DNA from 3 places in the Streptomyces sp. NPDC048565 genome. Region 3 is predicted to be linked to each of the others. Evidence: riboswitches for the same ligand, from Rfam matches in the RefSeq annotation. Region 3 holds a riboswitch; each other region holds the start of a gene.
The links. A riboswitch is a leader RNA that binds a small molecule or an ion and turns the genes downstream of it on or off. The one in region 3 is predicted to bind cobalamin.

Region 1 (5,902 bases), on a different contig from region 3:
TCGGCCGTCTCCCGCACCAGCCGCAGGTCATGGCTGAGCAGAAGTACGCCCGCCCCGTCGTCCGCCAGCGCCCGCACCGTACGGCCCAGGGCGTGCGCGAGCGCCGGGTCGAGGCCGCTCGTCGGCTCGTCCAGCACCAGCAGCCCGGCCCCCGTCACCAGGGCGGAGGCGAGAGCAAGACGCTGCTGCTGGCCTCCGGAGAGCTGGTGCGGGAAACGGCGGCGTACGGTCCCCCAGTCCAGGCCCGCCAGGGCCAGCGCCCGGCGCGCGGCGGGCTTTCGCGCGGCCCGCTCCGGATGCCCGATGGCGGCCAGCTCCGTGAGCGCTCCGCCGGCCCTGCGGACCGGATCCAGCACCGTCTCCGGGTGCTGGGGCAGATGCGCGGCCCGGCCGGCCCGTGCCGCCGGACGCCTGGCGGGCTCCAGGAGCAGCAGGTCCGTACCCCCGAGCAAGGCGCGTCCGGTCAGCCGCACCCCGTCGCGCGAGGTACCGAGCACCGCCAGGCCGAGCGTGGTCTTCCCGCTGCCCGACGGTCCGACGACCGCGGTGACGCCGCCCGCCACGACGGTCAGCGCGACCCGGTCCAGCAGGGGGCGCCGCGTCCCGTCGGCGTGGGCGGAGACTTCCGGGATGTCCAGCAGCGGCGTGCGGGCGGAGCCGGTCATCGGCCTCTCCTCCTTCGCGCGAGGGCCCGGTCCACCAGCAGGTTGCCGCCGACGCACAGCGCCGTCAGCAGACCGGCGGGCACCAGTACCGCGGCGGGCTGGGTGAACAGGGCGTCGCTGTTGCGCTCGATGAGCACCGCCCAGTCCGGGGACGAGGCGGGCAGCCCGAGGCCGAGGAAATTGGCGGACGCCAGCAGATAGAGCACCACGGCGAACCGGCCGCCCGCGTCGGTGGCGAGCGGGGCCGCCAACTCCCGTGCCAGGTGCCGCAGATGGATGTACGCCCAGCCGTGCCCCTGCATCCACAGCGCCTCGACGACCGTCCGGGAGGCGGGTGCGAGCGCGGCCCCGCGCACCAGACGGGCGACAGCCGGGATCTGGAGGACCCCGGCGACCGCCACCAGCCAGTACCGGTCCCGATGCCCCGTCGCGGCCAGCGTCATGAGCACCAGCAGACCGGGAAACGCGAGCAGCAGATCGAGCCCGCGCATCACCGTCTCGTCGAATCCACGCCGCCGGCCCGCGGCCAGCAGCCCCAGCGGCACCCCCACGCACATACCGACCAGCAGCGCGCCCAGGGCGCTGCCCAGCACCGAGACGCCTCCGTGCAGCACCAGCCACAGCACGTCGCGGCCCAGGACGTCCGTGCCGAGCGGATGTCCCGCGCCGGGCGGCTGCGAGGGCAGGGTGCCGTCGGTGGACGGCGCGTCCCCGGCCACCCACGGTCCCAGCAGAGCCGCGAGCACCGGCACACCGAGCAGCGCCGTCGCGATCCACGGGCGGCGCGGCAGCCGTGTACGCGGGGGCCGGACCTTCTCCCGTACGGTCATGCCGTCACCTCCCGGCGCGGTGCCAGCCGGTGGGCGACCAGGTCGCCGACGAGGTTCACCGCGACGGCGGTGCCCGCGAACAGCAGGGCGTACGTCTGCACCTGGGGCAGGTCCCTGTTCTGCACCGCCTCCACGAAGCCGCTGCCCAGCCCGCGGAATCCGAACACCGCCTCCACCAGTACGGCGCCGCCCAGCAGCCCCTCCACGCAGCGGGCGAACTGCTGGGCGGCTGGACCGAGGGCGCCCGGCAGGACATGGCGCAGCACGACCGTCCGTTCCCGCATTCCCAGCAGCCGCAGGTGCTCGGCGACGGGGCTGTGCCGTCCGGCCGCCACACCGGCGCGTACCTGCCGTGCCAGATCGCACAGGTGCCTGGCCGTCAGCACGGTGACGGGCAGCACCAGTACGGCCGGCTGCGCCAGCAGGGCGGTGGTGTCCATGCCGATGGCGGTGGCCGGCAGCAGTCCGGCCGCCAGCGACACCGAGGCGACCAGCAGCAGCCCGAGGACGAACTCCGGCACCGCGTGCAGCACCACGGCGGCCGTGTTCAGCACCCGGTCGACGCGGCTGCCCTCCCGCAGCCCGGACACCGTACCCAGCAGTGGTGCCAGCACCGTGACCAGCACAAGGGCGGGCACACCGAGCAGCAGTGTCACGCCGGTGCGGTGGCCGATGTCGTCGCCCACCGGCAGCCCGGTCGTCAGTGAATTGCCGAAGTGACCGGTGAGCAGATGGCCGAGCCAGTGCCCGAAGCGGGTCCAGGCCGGCTCGTCGAGACCGAGCTGTGTGCGCAGCGCCGCCACCTGTTCGGGCGTGCCGAGTTCACCGCGCAACACATCGGCCGTGTCGCCGGGCAGCAGTGAACCGACGGCGAACACGGCGACCAGCACCACGAGGCACTGCAGGACCGCCAGCAGGGAGCGACGAACGAGATAGGCCCGCACGTCAGCCGACGCGGACCCGGTCGAACCGGGCCCAGTCGTGCGAGTTGGGAGGCGCGGCACGCAGGCCGGTGACCGATGGCCCGATGGCGTCGTTGGCGTCGGAGAACGCCCACACCAGCAGCCCGGACCCGTCCCGCGCGATCTTCTGGGCGCGTGTGAGCAGCGCCAGCCGGTCCTGCTCCCCGCGGGTGGTGCGGGCGCGGTCGAGCAGGGCGTCGAACTCCTTCGAGGCGTACTGCGTCTGGTTGCGGGCCGCGCCGCCCCGGACCCGCTGCTGAAGGAAGTCGGAGACCGGCAGCGTGGAGGTGGTGTTGAAGGCGGCGACGCCCTTCGTCCTGATCTCGCTGAAGTACGTACTGGAGGCACGGGTGTTGGCGCCCAGCTCAAGACCGACCTCGTGCAGCTGCCGCGCCATCAGGTCGGCGGCCGGCTCCCACGCGGCATCCACGGAGCTGGTCTCCACGGTGATGCGCAGTCCTTCGGCGCCCGCCTCCTTCACCAGCTTCCGCGCCTCGGTGACGTCCCGCTCGCGGGGCCGCAGATCCTCCGGGTAGCCGCGCAGGCCCATCCCGAAGAGGTCGTTGCCCACCTCGCCGTGCCCGGCGAGCGCGACCCGCACCAGCGCCTCGCGGTCGATCCCGAGCTGTACGGCCCGTATCAGCCGCGGGTCGTCGAACGGCTTACGGCCGGTACGCAGCAGCAGTTGCTGCGCCGTGGCCCGCCGGGCGGTCAGCAGGCGCGTCGAGCCGTTCTTCTTCAGCCGCTCCACGGAGGCACCGGCCATGTCGGCGGCGTAGTGGACCTGGCCCGACAGCAGTGCGTTGAGCCGCGCCGACTCCTCGTTCGCGGGGACGATCTCCAGCTCGGCGATGTGCGGGGCGCCGTCCCAGTGGCCGTCCCAGCTCCGGTAGCGGGCGGTGCCGCCGGGCGTGAACGACACACAAGTGAAGGGGCCGGAGCCTATGGGCTCGCGGAAGTCCTTCGTCCCGTCGGGGACGATCTCGGTGCCGGGGCCTGCGAACACGGTGGGGAACTCGAAGTTCGGCGCCTTCAGCACGAGGACGACGGACCGCTCGCCGTCGGCCTTGCTCGCGTCGAAGTCGATCGCCGAGAGCAGCACCTGCGAGGGCGATCCGGTGGCGGGGTCGGCGGCGCGGCGGTAGCTGTAAAGGACGTCCTTCGCGGTGACCGGTTTCCCGTCGTGGAACTCCGCCTTGCGCAGCCGTACACGCCACCGGGTGCCGGAGGCGTCGCTCTGCCAGGACTCGGCGAGCCGTTCGCGGACGGACATGTCGTCCGCGTAGGTGCCGAGGGTGTCGTACAGGGCCTTGGCGCGGGCCTGGTCGACGAAGTTCGGGGCGACATGGGGGTCGAGGGTCTCCTGCGACCCGCCCGAAGTGAAGGCCGCGCGGAACCGGTCGCCGCCTCCACCGTCCTTGGAGTCCCCGCCACAACCTGTGAGCAGTCCTGAGGCGGCCAGTGCCAGGCCGCCCCCGGCAGCCAGCACGCTCCGCCTGCCGGGTGCCGGGCGATTGCCTGATGGTGGCCGGTGTCCCGACTCCGTCCGGGCATGCAGCGTCACAGCCGATCCTTTCCGGGGTGTCCTCGCCCCTGCAGTTGGACCGGCGACAGGTCAGTCTCCTGGCTCCCGGATCATCGCTCCCCTCCGCCTTCCCGTCCGCTGCCGCGGACAGTGACATACAGGAGGACCGCTCCCCGGTCACAGTGGCGGGACCGCGCCGGATTCTCACCGGCTTCCTGATCCCTGTCGCCTCGTGCACTCATTGTGAACCACGAGATGGCGAGGACTTGCCCCAGGCCCATTCACACCGCCGTGGTGGCTGTCGAGGCCGACCGAGGGCGACGCTGCGGATCATGATTGCATTACGCGCCTTATATGCCTTTTGCGGCGCCGAAGGTTTTGCCGTTCAACGCGCGTCCACCGCGACGTTGAAAACTTACGCGAAGAATATCCGTTATGTGAATTCGACTTGACCGGATCGCGACCTGATCAATCTTGACGTGCTCACGGGCAGTTGAAATCGTCAGCAGCAGCGCCGCCGAATCGGGCAGCCGCCCTGAACTGCCCTGTTTCGTCACGGGGTTGCCGCCCCATGCCCGGTGCGTGTCACTCCCCCACCACAGACTCCCACACCGAACGGTTTCGCTCCAGTTAATTTCTGACCCCGAGAGCCCGCGCGTCCTGTCCGAGCAATCGCGACCCGGTGCCCGGTCAATGCGGCCAAGCGATCCAGTCACTCACCGGACCTACGGGCCGACACGTCCCATAGCAAGAAAGGCCGACTCACAGTGCTGCGTTACATCGCCCGCAAAGCAGTCGGCTGGTTTTTGATGATCGCCATCGCGACCAATCTCACGTACTTCCTCGCTAACGCCTTCCTCAAACCTGCGTCGAACTACACCGCGCTGCGACCGCCTCGAACTCCAGCCCAGGTCAACCACTCGCTGGCGCTTTACAACCTCAATCCGGACAAACCGATCATGGATCGGTGGTGGCACTGGATCACTCGGATCGTGACTCACTTCGACTGGGGCAGTTCGCCGACCGGAGGCAGCGTCAACGACCAGGTCGGCTATCGGATTTTCGTCAGCGGGCAACTGGTCCTTGCCTCGACCGTCCTGGCCATCGTCATCGGAGTCGGGCTGGGCGTCTACACCGCGTCGCGCCAGTACAAGGCCGCCGACCGGGTGTGGCAGGGAATCTCCGTGCTCTCCTTCAACACGCCCTCCGCGGTGGCCTCCCTCGGGGTGGTGCTCGCCGCCATCGCGCTGAACCAGGCCGTGGGCAGCACTCTGCTGCCGGTGGCGGGAGCGCAGAGCCCCGACGTCGTCGGGTTCTGGCCGGTCTTCGGATCCAGAGTGATGCACGCCATCCTGCCCACGATCTCGCTCACGTTCATCTCCTACGCCGGATACCACCTGTTGCAGCGATCGCTGCTGCTGGATCACATCAACTCCGACTACGTCCGTACGGCACGATCGAAGGGGCTGACGCGGAAGCAGGCCATCTACCGGCACGGGCTACGGACGTCGATCATTCCCGTCGCCACTCAGGTCGCGTTCGCGATGCCGGCGCTGTTCACCGGCGCGGTGATCACGGAAACGGTCTTCGCCTGGCACGGCATGGGTGAGTACTTCACCAAAACCATCAGCACGAACGACGTGCACGGTGTCGTCGCCGTCGCAGCCTTCGGTGCCCTCATGACGGCCATCGGCGCGATCCTGGCCGACCTCGTCGTCGTGGCCCTCGACCCCAGGATCAGGGTGAGCTGACATGGCAATCAACATGCCCGGCATCGGGCCCGCCGCCGAAGAGGCGCACCCCGAGGAGGCTGCAGCAGGAGAACCGGGGAAGACCGGCCCCAGTGGCAAGCGCCTCTCCCCGTCCAGGCTCTACATACGGCGCTTCGCTCGCAACAAGGCGGCGCTGGGCGGTCTGATC
Region 2 (5,902 bases), on a different contig from region 3:
AGCGCCTCCTCGGTCCACCGCAGCATGGTGGCCGTGGAGAGCGGACCCGCGTACGACGTCATCTGGACGGCCAGCCCGTCCAGGAGGGCCGTCAGCCGCCAGGCCACGGACATCGGATCGTCGCAGTGGAACTCACCCGCCGCGGCCCCCTCCTCGATCACCTCGGCCAGCTCCGCCTTCCACTGCTGGTCGAGATCTCCGGCCACCTCGCGCAGTACCGGATCACGCAGCGAGGACGCCCACCCCTCGATCCACAGCCGCCAGCCCTTGGCCTGCCCGGTCGGCGCGTACCAGCGCACGGCGGAGCGGAGCCGCCTGAGCGCGCTGGTACGCCGGGTCAGCAGCATGCGCAGATGGGCGAGATCGGCCTCCGCCGCGTACGCGAACGCGGCGCCCACCAACTTCTCCTTGGACGAGAAGTGGTAGAGCACCAGCGCGTTGCTCACACCGAGAACGGCGGCCACATCGGCGATACGGACCGAGGACACACCACGGACCTCGATCTGCTCGACAGCGGCACGCAGGAGCTCCTCACGCCGCTCCGCCACACTCAGCCGTACTCTCACCATCCGGTCACCCTAAGCGCTGTCCCGGATGAGGAATCCTGCGGAGGGCCCGGACGTTGGAGTCGGCATGACGGAACCTGCGCGCGAGGCACTGCTACGACTCATCGGGGAGCACGACGGCGGGGTGCTGGTCACCCTGAAGCGTGACGGCAGGCCCCAGCTGTCCAACGTGAACCACGCCTACTACCCCGACGAAGGCGTCATCCGGGTCTCCATCACGGAGGACAGGGCGAAGACCCGCAACCTCCGCCGGGACCCGCGGGCGAGTTACCACGTGACCAGCGACGACCGGTGGGCGTGGACCGTCGCCGATGCCACCGCCGAGCTGACCCCGCCCGCCGCCGATCCCCAGGACGCGACCGTGGAGCAGCTGGTCACGCTCTACCGGGACGTCCGGGGAGAGCACCCTGACTGGGACGACTACCGCCGGGTGATGGTCCAGGACCGCAGAGTCGTCCTGACGCTGCGGATCGGGCATGTCTACGGCCAGCCGGGTGCCTGACGCGGCACTCCCGGGGAGACGGTTCAGCGGACGGCGCGATGGTGCTCCGTTCACCGCCGAGCCCTCGCTCTGTCCTGCCTCCCGACCATAATGAGACGACACCGACTCCCTCAGGAGATGTAGTGACCGGCGCCGACAACCAGCCTTCGCTTCGTACCAGACTCCGCTCGCTGCGCCCCGACGCCTTCGGGGCGGACCCGGCGGGGACCCGGATGGAGCGGATCCGCCGCTCGCCCAATTTCGCCGACGGAGTGTTCCAGAACCCGGAGGGGGCGCGGACCAGGCCGTCCGGCTCCATGCTCGAATTCGCCAAGGTGTACTTCCACAAGGAGCAGCGGGCCCGCAGATCCCCGCTCGGCACCGTGCCCGTGCACGCCACGACCCTGGCCGATCTTGCCGCGCCGCCGGCGTCCGGCCTGCGGGTGACCTGGCTGGGCCACTCCAGCGTGCTCGTCGAGATCGACGGCCGCCGGGTGCTGTTCGACCCGGTCTGGGGTGAGCGCTGCTCGCCGTTCGCCTTTGCCGGTCCCAAGCGGCTGCACCCCGCACCGCTGCCGCTCGCCGCGCTCGGGACCGTCGACGCCGTCGTGATCTCCCACGACCACTACGACCACCTCGACCTGCCCACGATCAAGGCTCTGGCCGGGACGGACACGGTCTTCGCCGTACCTCTCGGCGTCGGCGCGCATCTGGAGCGCTGGGGTGTGCCGCTGGACCGCATCCACGAGCTCGACTGGAACGAGACCACACAGATCGCCGGCATCAGCCTGACCGCCACCCCTGCCCGGCACTTCTGCGGCCGGGGTCTGCGCAACCAGCAGCACACGCTCTGGGCGTCGTGGGCCGTCGCGGGCCCGGAGCACCGGGTCTACCACAGCGGGGACACCGGCTATTTCTCCGGCTTCCAGGACATCGGCGCCGAGCACGGCCCCTTCGACGTGACGATGATCCAGGTCGGTGCCTACTCGGAGTACTGGCCCGACATCCACATGACCCCGACCGAGGGCCTGCGCGCGCATCTGGACCTCCAGGGCGGCAGGCCCCACGGTGCGCTGCTGCCCATCCACTGGGGCACCTTCAATCTCGCCCCGCACCCGTGGTCGGAGCCCGGGGAGTGGCTGAAGGACGTGGCTGAGGAGGCCGGGCAGGCAGTGGCGTCCCCCCGTGCGGGGGAACCGTTCGAACCCGCCGGGGAGCTCCCCACGGATGCTTGGTGGCGCGCGGTGTCGGCGCCCATCGCGCGCCCGTGGCGCCGTTCGGAGGCAGCGGATGCGACACCTGTACACCGGGAGGAAGTCGACCTCGCGGGCGAGCGATGACGAAGGACAAGGGGGATCCTGAGTAGCTCTCCCGGTTGCTGAGTGGCCTGCCCCCGTGAGCAGCAGAGGGGCCCATCCGCGGGCGACTGCCGATGGGCCCTCAGTCCGTTGCTTCCACGGCGAGCCCGCGGGGGCGAAGGCCGCAGCCGCACCCGCTGCCTGTCACGCCACGGCCGGCGCGACGACCACACGCCGGCCGTCAGCCACGGTGGCGTAGCCGCAGCGGGGCGTACACGGAACACATCATCGGCTCCGAGACGCTCCGCGCACACCCGGCCATCCTGGCCGCACCACCTGAAACGGGCTGCCCCGCACAGAGGCTGGGAACACTCCCGTCGAACAGCCTCGTAACTGTGCGACGAGCAGGCCAGGGCCATGCGCAGCGGCCGGATGCGATGATGGCTGCGACAGGGCGACGGCGGTCCGAGGAAGCCGGTGAGAATCCGGCGCGGTCCCGCCACTGTGATCGGCGAGCGGATCCCGGAGACTCCACTACCCCCACAGGGGTGGGAAGGACGGGACGAGTGTTGAGCCGAGAGCCAGGAGACTCACGCGGTCGCCTCCTCGATGGATGCCGGGGCGGATCTCCCCGGGGAGAGGGCGGTTCAGCGTGCCTGAAAAGCCGGACGAAGGAACCTTGGGCGAGGCCGCAGCGACGGGGACGGCGGCCGGCCAGGTGCCGTGCCGGATCGTCGTTTGCCGGGACTGTTGCTGCGGCACCGCCAAGGTGAGCGGAATCGATCACGCCGCGCAGACCGCACGTCTGCGCTCCGAGGCACCCGTACGTGTCTCCGACTGCCTCGACGTGTGCGACCAGGCCAACGTTGTCGTGGTGCAACCTTCCTCCGCGGGCCGGGCAGCCGGTGCCAGGCCGGTGTGGCTGGGGCTCGTCAACGATCCCCGAGCCACCGAGGACATAGTGGATTGGGTACGCGCCGGCGGCCCGGGCGTCGCTCCCAAGCCCGGGATACTCGACCTGTACGCCTGCCTGCCGCCCAGCGCCGCGCGGTCTCCCAGAATCCCGTGAAGGATCCTGTCCTGGCACTCGGGGCGGTCGTGGCAGAGGCTCGGGACGTGGCGGCGGCCATCGGCGGCCTCTTCGCCCTGCGCGGGCGGTCGTCGGCTCAGCTGAGCTTGTCGAGTCGTTGGCGGGCCGCGTCCAGGGACCTCCCGCGGCCCAGCCCCGACCAGGGCTCGGCTTCGGCGAGTTCCACGATGGCGTCCACGTCGCGCAATGACCAGCTCCGGGCGGTGAGGTCCGGGTCATCGAGGCGGTCCCAAGGCAGCGGCACGGCGACGGGCGCGCCCTTCCTCGCGCGTACCGACCAGGGTGCGACCGTGGTCTGGGCGTACGCGTTGCGCTGGACATCGAGATACAGGCGGTCGCCGCGCGAGTCCTTGCGTACCGCGGTGGTGAGCCGGTCGGGGTCGCGGGCGGCAAGGATTTCGGCCACGTCCCTGGCGAAGGCGCGGCAGTCGTCGAACCCGCTGCGTCCGTCGAGGGGGACCGTCACATGCAGACCGCGGGAGCCTGTGGTCATCAGCATGGTGGGGAGCTTCAGCTCGTCCAGCAGTTCCTTCGTCCGGCGAGCAGCATGACGTACCGCTTCGAAATCGTGACCCGGCGGGTCCAGGTCGAAGACCAGACGGTCGGGGTTGTCCAGATGCGCGGTGGTGGACAGCCACCGGTGCATGGTCACGCAAGCCTGGTCGGCGAGGAAGACCAGGGTTGCGGCGTCGTCGCAGACGACATGCCGCACGGTACCGCCGGCCTTGGTGACCTCGACGGTGTGCACCCAGTCCGGGTAGTGGTCCGGGGTGTCCTTCTGCATGAAGTGCGGCCGCTCGGCGATGCCTTCGGGGTGGCGTTCCAGCATCAGTGGCCGCCCCTTCAGTTCGGGCACCATGTACCGGGCGGTCCGTCGGTAGTACTCGGCGAGATCCGCCTTCGTCAGATCGCCGTCCCCCGGGAAGAGCACCTTGTCCGGCCGGTGCACGTCGAGAGTGCGCCGACCGGCCCGGACTCGATGCGTGTCGTTCATGACCGCCCGGTCCCCGTGCTGCCGGGCCGCGGTCCGCCCTGGTCACGGGGGCGCAGCCGCAGCCGGGTCAGGTCGACGCCGTCCAGCCGGGTCAGGTCATTCATCCGGTTTCCTCCGAAGCCTCTTCGGCGACCTGCCTCAGCGTGCGGCCGCTGCGCGCCGAACGTGCCCGGTGCGGATCGGGGGCGGGCCTGCCGTCGGCGCGGGCGTCCTTCTTCTTCACCAGCAGCCAGGACTCTCGCTCGCCGGACTCCTCACCTCCGCGGAAACGGGTGAGCGCATAGGCGCCGTGCAGTTTGGACCCGTCGAGACGGAAGCTCGCGTGGCCGTGCTCCAGAGCCTCGGCGAATGTGCGGCCCTTGCCGTCCGTGCCGGCTGCCAATGGTTCGTAGGTGCCCTCGTCCCAGACGATCACAGGCCCCGCCCCGTACTCGCCCTCGGAGATGACACCCTCGAAGGTGCGGTACTCCATCGGATGGTCCTCGGTGGGCATCGCCAGCCTCTTGTCGTGCACGTCCGCCGTCGGCCCTTTCGGTACGGACCAGGATTTGAGGACCCCGTCCACCTCCAGGCGGAAGTCGAAGTGCATGGACGTCGCGTCATGAATCTGGACCACGAAGACCGGCTTCCGGCCGGCGTCGGCTCCCTCGCCGCGCGGCTCTCTCGTGCGGTCGAATCGACGCTTTCCCCGGTAGGCCGTCAACTTTCCGTCTCGATCGTCGTTCACGCCCAGCTCCTCCCGCGTCGGCCGCCGGGGGCCCCGCTCGCGGGCCGGTCCGCACGGGCTTCGTCGCGGGACGTCGGCCGTGCACCGGCTCGCCACATCGGATCAGGCGGCCTTCCGGCCGGGCTCGAGTACGACCTTCGAGTACCCCTCCTCGCGCTTGTCGAACCGTTGGTAGGCGTCCTGGGCCTCCTCCAGCGGCAGCCGCTTGGAGACGACGAAGCTCGGCTCGGCGCGGCCGGCGACGATGAGGTCGCGCAGTTGCTGGTTGTAGGCCTTGACGTTGGCCTGGCCGGTGGCCATCCGCAGCCCCTTCTCCCAGAACTTGCCGACGTTGAACAGCAGTCGGCCGTGCGCGGCGTCCTCGTTCGGCGCGCCGGGGTCGGAGGGTACGTAAAGGCCGACCACCCCGAGCATCCCGGTGGCCCGGACGCTCTGGACAAGGGTGTTGAGCACGATCGCCGGCTGCTCCTCGCCCTCCTGCACGGTGGCCTGGTAGCCCACGGCATCGATGCCCTTGTCGGCACCGGCCCCGTTGGTCAACTCGATGATCTGCTCGGCCGCGTCGACCTGGCTGTAGTCGACGGGCACTGCGCCGATCTGCTCGGCCAGTGCCAGGCGGCTCGGCACCTTGTCGACGCTGAAGACCTTTGACGCCCCTCGCAGCACCGACGAGTAGGCGGCCATCAGCCCGACCGGACCGGCGCCGGAGACCACCACCGTCTCGCCCGGGCTGACCTGGGCCAGTT
Region 3 (5,902 bases):
GTGCCCGCGGCGATCTACGCGGCGGGCGCGGCGGGCTTCTTCGCCGTCCCGTACACGATCCTCGTCTATCCGATGATCTTCACCTTCCTGCCCCGCCTGTGGTCGGTGTCGCACAAGCACGGCTACGTCACCACCTCGGACTTCGTCCGGGGCCGCTTCGGCTCGAAGGGTCTCTCGCTGGCGGTCGCCATCACCGGCATCCTCGCCACGATGCCGTACATCGCGCTGCAACTGGTCGGCATCCAGGCCGTGCTGGACGTGATGGGCGTCGGCGGCGGTGAGACCACGCACTGGTTCGTCAAGGACCTGCCGCTGCTGATCGCTTTCGCCGTGCTCGCCGCGTACACCTACTCCTCGGGGCTGCGCGCGCCCGCGCTCATCGCGTTCGTCAAGGACGGCCTGATCTATCTGGTCATCGCCGTGGCGATCATCTACATCCCGATCAAGCTCGGCGGGTTCGACGAGATCTTCTCCAAGGCGAGCGAGGCGTTCGCCCAGAAGGACCAGGCGACGGGCCAGCCACGCGGTGCGCTGGTTCCCGGCGAGATGGGCCAGTGGGGCTATGCCACCCTGGCTCTGGGCTCGGCGCTGGCGCTCTTCATGTATCCGCACTCGATCACGGCCACGCTCTCCAGCCGCAGCCGTGAGGTGATCCGGCGCAACACCACGATCCTGCCGCTGTACTCGCTGATGCTGGGTCTGCTGGCCCTGCTCGGCTTCATGGCGATCGCCGCCGGCATCAAGGTGGACAACGGCCAGCTCGCCATCCCGCAGCTGTTCGAGAACATGTTCCCCGACTGGTTCGCCGGTGTGGCCTTCGCAGCGATCGGGATCGGCGCCCTGGTGCCGGCCGCGATCATGTCGATCGCCGCGGCGAACCTCTTCACCCGCAACATCTACAAGGACTTCCTCAAACCGGACGCGACACCGGCCCAGGAGACCAAGGTCTCCAAGCTGGTCTCGCTGCTGGTCAAGGTCGGCGCGCTCGCCTTCGTCCTCACCATGGACAAGACGGTCGCGATCAACTTCCAGCTGCTGGGCGGCATCTGGATCCTCCAGACGATGCCGGCCCTGGTGGGCGGTCTGTTCACCCGGTGGTTCCACCGCTGGGCCCTGATCGCCGGCTGGGCGGTGGGCATGGTCTACGGCACGGTGGCCGCGTACGGCGTCGCCAGCCCCACCCAGAAGCACTTCGGCGGCTCCTCGGAGGAGATCCCCGGAATCGGCGAGATCGGCTACATCGGCCTCACCGCCTTCGTCCTGAATGTGATTGTCACGATCGTGCTGACGTTCGTCCTCAACGCGGTGAAGGCACCGGCGGGCGTGGACGAGACCGCCCCGTCCGACTACACGGCGGACGCGGGCGACCCCGGCGTCAAGACCGAGCTGCCGCCGGCCACGGCGGGCTCCCCGGGCGGTCACTGACCTCCCGCACGCCTCTCGCTCGACGTCGTCCCGGCAGGGCCCCGTCCTGCCGGGACGACGTGCGAAAAAACGGGGCGCCGTTCCCGTCGCCTGCGGCACACTGCCGTCCATGGACCTATCGATCAGACCTGTACGGACCGCCGAGTTCGCGGATCTGGGTGAGATCACCGCCCAGGCGTACATCGGTGACGGGCTCCTGGACTTCGGCGCCGACGATCCCTATCTGGAACAGCTGCGCGCCGTGGAGCGACGGGCCACAGAGGCCGAGGTACTGGTCGCGGTGGATGCCGACGGCCGGCTGCTGGGCGGTGTCACCTACGTCGCGCCCGGCAGCCCGTGGTCGGACATCGCAACCCGGGACGAGGCCGAATTCCGCATGCTGGCGGTCTCGCCGGGCGCGCGTGGCCGAGGGGCGGGCGAGGCGCTCGTACGGGCCTGTATCGAGCGGGCACGGGCCGCCGGAGGGCTGCGCGGGATCGTCCTTTCGACGCAGTCGGCCATGCTGGGCGCCCACCGGATCTACCGTCGCCTCGGCTTCGTACGCACTCCGGAGCGGGACTGGTTCCCCCTGCCGGGCCTCGAACTCCTGACATTCCGCCTGGAGCTCTGAACCCACCACGACACAACATGTGGGGGCTTCTTCAATCGGCAGCCCCCACATGTATGCTCGACCTCGCTGTCGCCGCAGGGGAATCCGGTGCGAATCCGGAACTGTCCCGCAACGGTGTGATCGGTGCGCATCGCGCGTACCCGAAGTCCGAAGACCTGTCGACAGTGCGCCCGGCTCGACCGAACCGGGCGCCGAGACGTCCGGGCCCCGCGGAGGGCCGGTGGACGCCGGTGCGCCGTGCCGCCCTGTCTTCCGGGCGCGGCCCTGCCCGGCTGCCCCGCTCCCGCAGGCCCTGAGCCGAGCGAGGGATAGCCCCAGTGACCATCGCGCCAGCCGACCCGGTTTCAGTCACGGAATCCGAGGGCCGCACGACCGACGCGCCCGGGACCGCACTGCTGCGGACCCTGACCGGCCTCACCGCCGATCTGCCCGACACCGACCCCGGACGGGTGGCCGCCGCCGCACTGCGCGGCCGCAACGCCCGGTCGGACGAGGCCGAGCTGCGCTCGCTGGCCACCGAGGCCGCCGCCGGCCTGATCTCCGAGGACCCCGCCTACTCGCGGCTCGCCGCCCGGCTCCTCACCCGGGCCATCGCGGACGAGGCCGCAGGACAGGGCGCCGTCTCCTTCTCGGCATCGGTCGCCGTCGGGCACCGCGAGGGCCTGATCGCGGATCGTACGGCCGAGTTCGTCACGCTGCACGCCGCCGCACTCGACGCGCTGGTCGACCAGGCGCTCGCCGACGGGGCCGACGACCGCTTCGGCTACTTCGGGCTGCGGACCCTGCGCAGCCGCTACCTGCTGCGCCACCCGCTCACCCGCGAGGTCGTCGAGACCCCGCAGCACTTCATGCTGCGCGTCGCGGCCGGGCTCGCCGATGACACCTCCGAGCGCGCCCTGGCGGAAGTGGCCGCGCTGTACGGCCTGATGAACCGGCTGGACTATCTGCCCTCGTCCCCCACCCTCTTCAACTCCGGCACCCGCCACCCGCAGATGTCCTCCTGCTATCTGCTGGACTCGCCCAAGGACGAGCTGGACTCGATCTACGACCGCTACCACCAGGTGGCACGCCTCTCCAAGCACGCGGGCGGCATCGGGCTCTCGTACTCCCGTATCCGCGCCCGGGGTTCACTCATCCGTGGCACGAACGGGCACTCCAACGGCATCGTGCCGTTCCTGAAGACGCTGGACGCCTCGGTCGCGGCGGTCAACCAGGGCGGCCGGCGCAAGGGTGCCGCGGCCGTCTATCTGGAGACCTGGCACGCGGACATCGAGGAGTTCCTGGAGCTGCGCGACAACACCGGAGAGGACCAGCGGCGTACGCACAACCTCAACCTGGCGCACTGGATCCCGGACGAGTTCATGCGCCGTGTCGACGCGGACACGCAGTGGTCGCTGTTCTCCCCGGCCGACGCCCCCGAGCTCGTGGACCTCTGGGGCGACGAGTTCGACGCCGCCTACCGCGCCGCCGAGGCCAAGGGCCTCGCCCGCAGGACGATCCCGGCGCGTGAGCTGTACGGCAGGATGATGCGGACGCTCGCGCAGACCGGACAGGGCTGGATGACGTTCAAGGACGCGTCGAACCGCACGGCGAACCAGACCGCCGAGCCGGGCCGCGTGGTTCACTCCTCGAACCTCTGCACGGAGATCCTCGAAGTCACCGACGACGGCGAGACGGCCGTCTGCAACCTGGGTTCGGTCAACCTGGGCGCGTTCGTCGCCGACGGCTCCATCGACTGGGAGCGGCTGGACGCCACCGTGCGTACGGCGGTGACCTTCCTGGACCGCGTGGTGGACATCAACTTCTACCCGACCGAGCAGGCAGGCCGCTCCAACGCCCGCTGGCGCCCGGTGGGTCTGGGCGCGATGGGCCTCCAGGACGTCTTCTTCCAGCTGCGCCTGCCGTTCGACTCCCCCGAGGCCCGCGCGCTGTCCACGCGGATCTCCGAGCGGATCATGCTGGCCGCCTACGAGGCCTCCTGCGAGCTGGCCGAGCTCCCCCAAGCGCCTTCGACAGGCTCCGGTGCAGGGGGGACCCCCAGGGGCCCGCTGCCCGCCTGGTCCGAGACCCGTGCCGCCCGTGGTGTGCTGCACCCCGACCACTACGCCACCGAGCTGAACTGGCCGGAGCGCTGGGACGCCCTGCGGGACCGGATCGCGAAGAGCGGGATGCGCAACTCCCTGCTGCTGGCCATCGCCCCCACCGCCACCATCGCCTCGATCGCCGGTGTGTACGAGTGCATCGAGCCGCAGGTCTCCAACCTCTTCAAGCGCGAGACGCTCAGCGGGGAGTTCCTCCAGGTCAACGCCTATCTGGTCGACGAGCTGAAGAAGCTCGGCGTCTGGGACGCGCGGACCCGTGAGGCGCTGCGCGAGGCCAGCGGTTCCGTGCAGGGCTTCGGCTGGATCCCCGAGGACGTGCGGGCGCTGTACCGCACGGCGTGGGAGATCCCGCAGCGCGGTCTGATCGACATGGCTGCGGCCCGTACGCCGTTCCTCGACCAGAGCCAGTCGCTGAACCTGTTCCTGGAGACGCCGACGATCGGCAAGCTCTCCTCGATGTACGCGTACGCCTGGAAGCAGGGGCTGAAGACGACGTACTACCTGCGGTCGCGCCCGGCGACCCGGATCGCCCGCGCGGCGGCCGGGAAGACCGCCACCGCCACTGTTCCCGTGCAGCAGGCCGCCGCTCCCGACGCGGACGCGGTCGCCTGCTCCCTCGAAAACCCCGAGTCCTGCGAGGCCTGCCAGTAATGACGACGAACGAAGACAAGAACCTGCTCGACCCGGGCTTCGAACTGACCCTGCGGCCCATGCGCTACCCCGACTTCTACGAGCGCTACCGGGACGCGATCAAGAACACCTGGACGGTGGAGGAGGTCGACCTGCACTCCGACGTCGCCGACCTCGCCAAGCTCTCGCCCGGTGAGCAGCACATGATCGGCCGGCTGGTCGCGTTCTTCGCGACGGGGGACTCGATCGTCTCCAACAACCTGGTGCTGACGCTGTACAAGCACATCAACTCGCCGGAGGCGCGGCTCTATCTGTCGCGTCAGCTGTTCGAGGAGGCCGTGCACGTCCAGTTCTATCTGACGCTGCTCGACACCTACCTGCCCGATCCGGCGGACCGCGCGGCGGCCTTCGACGCGGTCGAGGAGATTCCCTCGATCCGCGAGAAGGCGCAGTTCTGCTTCCGGTGGATGGACTCGGTCGAGACGATCGACCGGCTGGAGACGAAGGCCGACCGCCGGCGCTTCCTGCTCAACCTGATCTGCTTCGCCGCTTGCATCGAGGGGCTGTTCTTCTACGGCGCCTTCGCGTACGTGTACTGGTTCCGCTCACGCGGTCTGCTTCACGGTCTCGCCACGGGCACCAACTGGGTGTTCCGTGACGAGACGATGCACATGAACTTCGCCTTCGAGGTCGTGGACACCGTCCGCAAGGAGGAGCCGGAGCTCTTCGACGACGCCCTTCAGCAGCAGGTCACCGACATGCTGAAGGAGGCCGTCGAGGCGGAGCTGCAGTTCGGCCGCGATCTGTGCGGCGAGGGTCTGCCGGGGATGAACACCGAGTCGATGCGCCAGTACCTGGAGTGCGTCGCCGACCAGCGGCTCACCCGGCTCGGCTTCCCCGCGCTCTACGGTTCCGAGAACCCGTTCTCGTTCATGGAGCTCCAGGGGGTCCAGGAGCTGACGAACTTCTTCGAGCGCCGTCCCTCCGCGTACCAGGTGGCGGTGGAGGGCTCGGTCGGCTTCGACGACGACTTCTAGCCCCGGGACGTCCTGGACCTGCTAGATCCGCGCCCAGGACCTGACGTACGGGCGCCGCTTGGCCGTGACCGGCCGCGCGGCGCCCGCCGCCTCCGGGG

Region 1: linked by a shared signal. The riboswitch ahead of AB0C75_RS32080 (ABC transporter substrate-binding protein) and the one ahead of AB0C75_RS18715 (ribonucleoside-diphosphate reductase subunit alpha) in region 3 are both predicted to bind cobalamin.
Region 2: linked by a shared signal. The riboswitch ahead of AB0C75_RS32320 ((2Fe-2S) ferredoxin domain-containing protein) and the one ahead of AB0C75_RS18715 (ribonucleoside-diphosphate reductase subunit alpha) in region 3 are both predicted to bind cobalamin.

The regions. Positions count from the first base shown of each region.
Region 1 covers NZ_JBEZIH010000035.1:15,565-21,466, forward strand. Annotated here, with positions in the region: gene AB0C75_RS32065 (ATP-binding cassette domain-containing protein) at 1-665, opposite strand, end outside; gene AB0C75_RS32070 (ABC transporter permease) at 662-1,495, opposite strand; gene AB0C75_RS32075 (ABC transporter permease) at 1,492-2,439, opposite strand; gene AB0C75_RS32080 (ABC transporter substrate-binding protein) at 2,441-3,946, opposite strand; cobalamin riboswitch at 4,053-4,239, opposite strand; gene AB0C75_RS32085 (hypothetical protein) at 4,333-4,539, opposite strand; gene AB0C75_RS32090 (ABC transporter permease) at 4,750-5,733, shown strand; gene AB0C75_RS32095 (ABC transporter permease) at 5,735-5,902, shown strand, end outside.
Region 2 covers NZ_JBEZIH010000035.1:65,563-71,464, reverse strand. Annotated here, with positions in the region: gene AB0C75_RS32335 (TetR/AcrR family transcriptional regulator) at 1-569, opposite strand, end outside; gene AB0C75_RS32330 (PPOX class F420-dependent oxidoreductase) at 634-1,068, shown strand; gene AB0C75_RS32325 (MBL fold metallo-hydrolase) at 1,191-2,387, shown strand; cobalamin riboswitch at 2,813-2,937, shown strand; gene AB0C75_RS32320 ((2Fe-2S) ferredoxin domain-containing protein) at 3,064-3,414, shown strand; gene ligD (non-homologous end-joining DNA ligase) at 3,512-4,429, opposite strand; gene AB0C75_RS32310 (DNA polymerase ligase N-terminal domain-containing protein) at 4,530-5,156, opposite strand; gene AB0C75_RS32305 (glutathione-independent formaldehyde dehydrogenase) at 5,259-5,902, opposite strand, start outside.
Region 3 covers NZ_JBEZIH010000014.1:100,912-106,813, reverse strand. Annotated here, with positions in the region: gene mctP (monocarboxylate uptake permease MctP) at 1-1,425, shown strand, start outside; gene AB0C75_RS18720 (GNAT family N-acetyltransferase) at 1,535-2,035, shown strand; cobalamin riboswitch at 2,077-2,213, shown strand; gene AB0C75_RS18715 (ribonucleoside-diphosphate reductase subunit alpha) at 2,353-4,788, shown strand; gene AB0C75_RS18710 (ribonucleotide-diphosphate reductase subunit beta) at 4,788-5,804, shown strand; gene AB0C75_RS18705 (hypothetical protein) at 5,826-5,902, opposite strand, start outside.